2 regions of the Romboutsia sp. genome follow, and region 1 is predicted to be linked to the other one. Evidence: predicted binding sites of a transcription regulator. Region 1 holds the regulator's gene; the other holds the start of a gene.
What was found. The regulator HrcA, encoded in region 1, represses chaperone genes, less so after heat shock. The targets are predictions, from matches to a motif close to TTAGCACTCNNNNNNNNNGAGTGCTAA.
Positions count from the first base shown of each region.

Region 1 (3,893 bases):
CAGTTAATACACCTGCTTGTATAGCAGCACCTGCTGCAACACATTCATCTGGGTTTATTCCTTTATGAGCTTCTTTTCCTATGAATTTCTTAACTGCATCTTGAACAGCTGGTATTCTTGTAGATCCACCAACTAATAATACATCATCTATATCAGATGTAGAAAGTCCTGCATCTTGTAATGCTCTTCTTGTTGGTTCCATAGTTTTTTCTACCAATGCAGCCGTTAATTCATCAAACTTAGCTCTTGTTAAATCTATATTTAAATGTTTTGGTCCTTCCATAGTAGCTGTTATGAATGGTAAGTTTATGTTTGTAGACATTGTAGATGATAATTCTTTTTTAGCTTTTTCACCAGCTTCTTTTAATCTTTGAAGCGCCATCTTATCATTTCTTAAGTCTACACCTTCAGCTTTTTTAAACTCTTCAGCTAAGTAATCTATTACTATTTGGTCAAAGTCATCTCCACCTAATCTGTTGTTACCAGCAGTAGCTAAAACTTCAAATGTTCCATCTCCGATTTCAAGTATAGAAACGTCGAATGTCCCTCCACCTAAATCGAATACTAATATTTTCTTTTCTTGATCTAATTTATCCATACCGTAAGCAAGAGCTGCGGCAGTTGGTTCGTTTATTATTCTCTTAACCTCTAATCCTGCTATTCTACCCGCATCTTTAGTTGCTTGTCTTTGAGCATCTGTAAAGTATGCTGGAACTGTTATAACAGCTTCTGTTACTGGTTGACCTAAGTAAGCTTCTGCATCTGCCTTTAATTTTTGTAATGTTATAGCAGATATTTCTTGTGGCGTATATCCTTTACCATCTATGTCAACTTTGTAATCTGTACCCATATGAGTTTTTATAGATATTATTGTTTTATCAGCATTTGTAACTGCTTGTCTTTTTGCTGGCTCTCCTACTATTCTTTCACCATCTTTAGTAAATGCTACTACTGATGGAGTAGTTCTCATACCTTCTGCATTTGTTATTATTTGAGCTTCTCCACCTTCTAAAACTGCAACACATGAATTAGTTGTTCCTAAATCTATTCCTATTATTTTTCCCATTGTTTAATTCCTCCTAAAGTAATTTTTTATATATTAATTTTTTATTTTAAATTTTACGTTTGCTTTTATGCAAACATTTTTTATTAGCATAATTAATTTTAAGTACTGTATTGTGTATAAAGTTAATTACTAGCAAGAAACCTTAACCATACTAGCTCTTAGTACTTTAGTTCCTAATTTGTATCCTTTTTGAAGTACCATTACTATTTTATTGGCATCTACTCCTTCTACACTTTCTTGCATTACAGCTAAGTGTAGGTTTGGATCAAAGTCACAATCTAGTGCTTCTATCTCTTGTACTCCAAATTTTGTTAAAGTACTTTGAAGTTGCTTATATACCATATCTATTCCTTGGTACATAGTATCTTCTTTGTTTTCACAAGCTTGAAGTGCTCTCTCCATGTTGTCTATAGCTGGTATTAATTCTCCTAATATCTTTTCATTTGCAAATAATCCTATAGTTTCTTTCTCTTGTTGAGTTCTTCTTCTATAGTTTGAATATTCTGCTTGAAGTCTTTGATATTGTTCATTAAGTACATCTATTTCTTCTTGTAATTTATTTTCTTGTAACTTATCATTTATGTCAGAAACATTATCTTCACAGTTACTTTCTTCAGATTCTTCTATATCTTCAGTTTGAACTTCTTCATCTACTAAAGCATCTACTTCTTCTTTTAGCTCTTCTTGTTCTATATTTTTTTCTTGCAAGATATTACACCCCTCAATTTATTTTTTGTTAAATAATAAGCTCATATAATTTACTATTGCATAAATCCTAGAATAATCCATTCTTGTTGGACCTATAAAACTTATACGACCTACTAAATCTTTATCAATATTGTATGTTGCTGTAACCATACTGCAATCTTGAGCCAGTTCACAATCATTGTCACTACCAATAATTATGTTTATGTTATCTTTTTGAATCCCCTTTGATTTCATCATACTAGCTATAATTTCTTTTTGTTCTAACATGTTTAGAAATGATTTAGCTTTTAGTATGTCATTAAATTCTGGATAACTAAATATATTAGTCGCTCCATTTAAAGAAACTAAAGAGTCTTCATCTGATATATCAAAATTCAAAGCACTTATAAGTTCATCTATAAATGCTGAATATTCACTTATTTCATATTTTATAAATTCAATTAGCCTTGTATCTAAGTTTGTGAAACTTTTCCCTCCAAGCTTCTTAGTAAGATTGTCAGAGATTAAATTTAACTTAGATTGGTCTAAATAAATATTAGTGGTAAGGTTAGCATTTTTTATATCACCTTTGTCCGTTACAACTATTAGTAATATTTTATTATCATTCATCTCTACCAACTGTATGTGTTTGATAACACTTTGATTTACTAAACTTTTAGTCACTGCTACCGTTGTATAGTTAGTAAGCTGAGATAATAGCTTAGATGTTTCATGAATTAAATCTTTTATATGATTTACATTATTGTGTACACATTGTTCCATTAATATCTTTTCTTGATCACTTAATTCTCCTTGGCTCATAAGTAAGTCTACATAAAGCTTATAACCTTTTTCAGATGGAACTCTACCTGCAGAAGTATGTGGCTGAATAAGATAACCAAGCTCTTCAAGGTCAGCCATTTCATTTCTTATAGTCGCAGCACTAATACCTAAGTCATACTTTTTAGATATCGTCCTTGATCCTACAGCCTCGGCTGTTTGTATATAATCTTTAATTATAGCTCTGAGGATATTTAATTTTCTTTCATTCAATTCCATACTACACCTCCTAGCTGTTAGCACTCACTATATTCGAGTGCTAAAAAGATTATATATATTATATATCATTATATTTTATCTTTGTCAACACTTTTGAATTAATTTATGAATTCTACAAAAACACTATTAGATATTTCTCTACCTCTTTGAGTGAGGCTAAATCCAGCTATACTTTCATTTATAAGTCCTTTTTCTTTTAGTTCTTTAATTTGATTACTATATTTTTCCTTAACATCTACATTAAATTGTTTTTTTAAATCATCAAATTTTATTCCTTCATTCATCCTAAGTCCCATAAATATTTTTTCTTGAATTTTATCTTCTATACTTAATTTTTCTAAATTTTCTATAGGTTTTTTGTTTTTACTTAATTTTTCATGATAATCTTGCAAACTTTCTACATTATTATATCTATAATTGATTAAATATCCTGATGCTCCTGGTCCTAAACCAATATAGTGATCACATTTCCAATATAATATATTATGCCTACATTCAAATCCTTCTTTAGCATAGTTTGATATTTCGTATTGATTATATCCATTTTCTTTTAGATAATTTATTGTGTAATTATACATATCTATATCTGTATCTTCATCTGTCATTTCAAATTTATTATTTTCATACATATCATATAATTTTGTTCCCTCTTCTAATATAAGTGAGTATGCTGATATATGTGATGGATTTAATTCAACTATTTTTTCAAGACTTTCCTTCCACTCTTCTGGTTTTTGATTAGGAAGTGCATACATTAAGTCTACATTAATATTTTCAAAACCAACTTCTATAGCTTCTTTATAGTTTTTTTCAAACTCATTGTAAGTATGTATTCTTCCTATAGACTTTAAATGGTAATCTTGTACAGCTTGTAATCCCATACTAAGACGATTTATACCTACCTCTTTCATAGCCATTAACTTTTCCTTAGTTAACGTTCCAGGATTACATTCTATTGTTATTTCTGCATCTTCTCTTATTTTGAAGTTTTCTTTTATACTTTCAAAAATATATTTTATTTCTTCACTACTTAATATACTTGGAGTTCCTCCACCTAAAAATATACTACTTATTTCTTCTT
Region 1 is NZ_JBXKIW010000051.1:106,075-109,967, forward strand. It holds gene dnaK (molecular chaperone DnaK) at 1-1,066, opposite strand, end outside; gene grpE (nucleotide exchange factor GrpE) at 1,196-1,774, opposite strand; gene hrcA (heat-inducible transcriptional repressor HrcA) at 1,793-2,812, opposite strand; gene hemW (radical SAM family heme chaperone HemW) at 2,911-3,893, opposite strand, start outside.

Region 2 (3,893 bases), on a different contig from region 1:
TGCTTATATATCTCTTTAAAGGTCTTGCTCCATAGACTGGGTCATACCCTTCTTTAGCCATTATCTCCTTAGCATTATCACTTACCTCTATTTCTATATCTTTTTCAATTAGTCTCTTTCTTAAAGCCTGCATGAATATATCAATAATCTTTTTAATACCTTCTTTATCTAATGGCTTAAACATTATAATATCATCAACTCTATTTAAAAACTCGGGTTTGAATCTGTGTTTCATTTCATTCATTACAAGGTCTTTAGTAGAATCACTTATATTTTCTCCACCTTCTAATAAATATGAACTACCAATATTTGATGTCATTATTATAAGTGTATTTTTAAAGTCTACTGTTTTACCTTTGTTGTCAGTAAGTCTTCCATCATCTAATATTTGTAAGAATAAATTGAATACATCTTCATGTGCTTTTTCTATTTCATCAAATAATATTACTGAATATGGATGTCTTCTTACTGCTTCTGTTAATTGACCTCCTTCTTCATATCCTACATATCCTGGAGGAGGTCCTATAAGTCTAGATACAGCATGTTTTTCCATGTACTCAGACATATCTATTCTTATTATATTTTCTTCGCTATCAAATAAATTGTTAGCTAAAGTTTTAGCAAGCTCTGTTTTACCAACTCCAGTAGGTCCTAGGAATATAAATGAACCAATTGGCTTTTTCTCATCCTTAAGCCCTGCACGAGCACGAATTACTGCATTTGATACAGCTGTTACTGCTTCATCTTGACCTATTACTCTTTTATGAAGCTCATCTTCTAGTTTTAATAGTTTTTCTCTTTCACCTTCTACTAATTTAGTAACAGGTATACCTGTCCATTTAGCAACAATTTGTGATATTTCACTTTCAGTAACTTCTTCTTTTAAAAGTGCATTTTCATAGCTTTCCTTAATTTTTTCTTCGTGTTCTTTTATTTGTTCTTCAAGTTTAGGAATTACCCCATACTTAACTTCGGCAGCTTTATTAAAGTCATATTCTCTTTCGTATTTTTCTACATTACCTTTTGATTCGTCAAGTTGTGTTTTTAAGTTTCTAATTTCTAGTATTTGATTCTTTTCTTTCTCGTATTTAGCGCTCATTTCATCATTTTTAGACTTAAGTTCTGCTATTTCTTTAACTAATTTATCAAGTCTTGTTTTACTTTTGTCATCATTTTCTTTAAGTAGTGCTTCTCTTTCTGTTTCTAATGTAAATAACTTTCTTCTTACCATATCTAATTCTGTAGGTAATGAATCTATTTCGCTTCTAATCATAGCACCTGCTTCGTCTATTAAATCTATTGCCTTGTCAGGTAAAAATCTATCTTGTATATATCTATTGGATAGTTTAGCTGCAGCTACAATTGCGCTATCGTGTATTCTTACACCATGATGTATTTCAAATCTTTCCTTAAGGCCTCTTAATATTGATATAGTATCACTTACACTTGGTTCCTCGGCAATAACTGGTTGGAAACGTCGCTCTAAAGCTTTGTCTTTTTCTATATATTGTCTATACTCATCAAAAGTAGTTGCGCCTATACAGTTTAATTCTCCACGAGCAAGCATTGGTTTTATTAAGTTACCAGCATCCATTGCCCCGTCAGTTTTACCAACACCAACTATTGTATGAATTTCATCTATAAATAATATTATCTTACCATCTGAACTTTGTACTTCTTTAAGTACTGCCTTTAATCTTTCTTCAAATTCTCCTCTATACTTTGCCCCGGCAATTAAAGAACCCATATCTAAAGAGAATACTATCTTATCTTTAAGACCTTCTGGTACATCTCCTCTTACAATTCTCTCTGCTAATCCTTCAACTATTGCTGTTTTACCAACACCTGGTTCCCCTATAAGTACTGGATTATTTTTAGTTCTTCTTGATAATATTCTTATAACTCTTCTTATTTCCTCGTCACGACCTATAACAGGATCTAGCTTATGCTTTTTAGCTAAGTCTACTAAATTCGTACCGAAACGTGCCAAAGCTTCATAAGTTCCTTCTGGGTCTTGAGTTTCTACCCTTTGACTTCCTCTAACTTGTGATAATGCTTTTAAGAAGTCATTTTTATTTATATTGTATTGCTTTAATATTCTACCTACAGCAGTATTAGCTTCAATGTCCATAATAGCAAGCATAACATGTTCTACACTAATATATGCGTCTTTAAATTCCTGGGAAATACTTTCAGCTTTGATTAGTACTTCATTTATTTTTCTTGTAGCTGCAACGCCTTGTGAGCTTATTCCCTCACCATGTATTTGAGGTAGTTTGTTAAGCTCTGAATTTATAGTACCTTTCAAAGCTTCTACTGATACAGTCATTTTCTCTAATATATTTGGAATAAGCCCATCTTCTTGATTTACAAGTGCGCTAAAAAGATGAATTATATCAACTTGTTGATTGTGATTTTTTACTGCGATACTATAAGCATCATTTAAGCCTTTTTGTACTCTAACAGTCATTTTTTTTATATCCATATAAAATCCCTCCATCACAGTGTATATATTTCGTTAATATTATTCTACTTAATAAGAGATTTTAAAACCTCTCCTTTTTATATTTATTAGCACTCTTGATTATTGAGTGCTAATATTTCATTAATTAAAATATATACCTATAAATATATTTTGTCAATAATTTATATATAAATTTTATTCATGCTAAATTTAGTGATTTTTTGAATTGCTATTTTATTTATTATTGGGTAACATATAATATAAGAAATTTATTATATATTTTAGGCATATGAATATGAAAGGAATATATTTATGAGCGAACCAATTATATCAGTTGAAGAAATGATAAATTATATTTATGAAAAATGTAAAGAAAATGGATACTCTATATCTCATGATATTCTAGAAGCTATATTAGATTATGAAGAAGAATTCTTAGATAGTAAAGGGTTAATAGAACTTGAAGATGATGAAGATATTTATTAAACAAAAGCCTCTAGAACTATTTCTAGAGGCTTTACTACAATCTACGTAATTATTATTCCCATAAGTCTTGTCAACTCAAGTGCTTGTACTACACTAACACTTGCACCTGATATATCATTAACACCCAATTGTATATCTTCTATATTACAAGTTGTAAAATCAATGCCCTTTAACTTAGTATTATAAAATATAGCTTTACTTAGATTTGTGCTATCAAATGCTAGTTTTTTAATTTGAAGCTCTTGAAATACAGAGCTTTGAAAATCAGATTCAATTATATTTACACCATCAAGTTTTGCATAAGCAAAATTTGAGTACTTCCCTAATGAACTATTAAATAATACATTTTTCATAGAACATTCATCAAACCTAGTTCCCATAAGTTTACAATTAATAAATTCTGTCCTATAGATGCTCCCTTTACTAAAAGATATATTAGATAAATTACAGTTTTCAAACACAACATCCATCATATCTATTTTTCTCAAATCACAGTAATCAAAAGTAACATTTCTAAATATACATTTATTAAAACTAACTCTTATATCTTCTAGTCCACTTATTGATACATTTTCTATAACTTTATTTGATAATATGTTCTCACTATGTATTTCGCCTATAACATCTTCTACTTTTTCTAAATTATCTATTATTTTAGGTCTTTGAAGTTTAATTAGTTTACTCATATTTATTACCATCCTTAATTTATACTTAAGCTTAATTTCTTTTGAATTTAGTTTTCTACATAACAATCTTATTACATATATCGAATTAATTCAAACATTTCTTCATAAATAATTTATAATCGCTTTCTAAACAAAATAACCTGCATTATATAAACTTATTAGTAATTAAAAATGACGAGCTATATTGTAGTTCGTCATTTTTTAATTACTATTATTTATTTTATTAAACTGTAATTGTTTTTGAGATAAGTTTTAAA
Region 2 is NZ_JBXKIW010000060.1:11,374-15,266, reverse strand. It holds gene clpB (ATP-dependent chaperone ClpB) at 1-2,485, opposite strand, end outside; gene AC11VW_RS09640 (hypothetical protein) at 2,777-2,950, shown strand; gene AC11VW_RS09635 (pentapeptide repeat-containing protein) at 2,992-3,636, opposite strand.
Region 2: the regulator HrcA is predicted to act here: its motif matches at 2,572-2,598, upstream of clpB (ATP-dependent chaperone ClpB).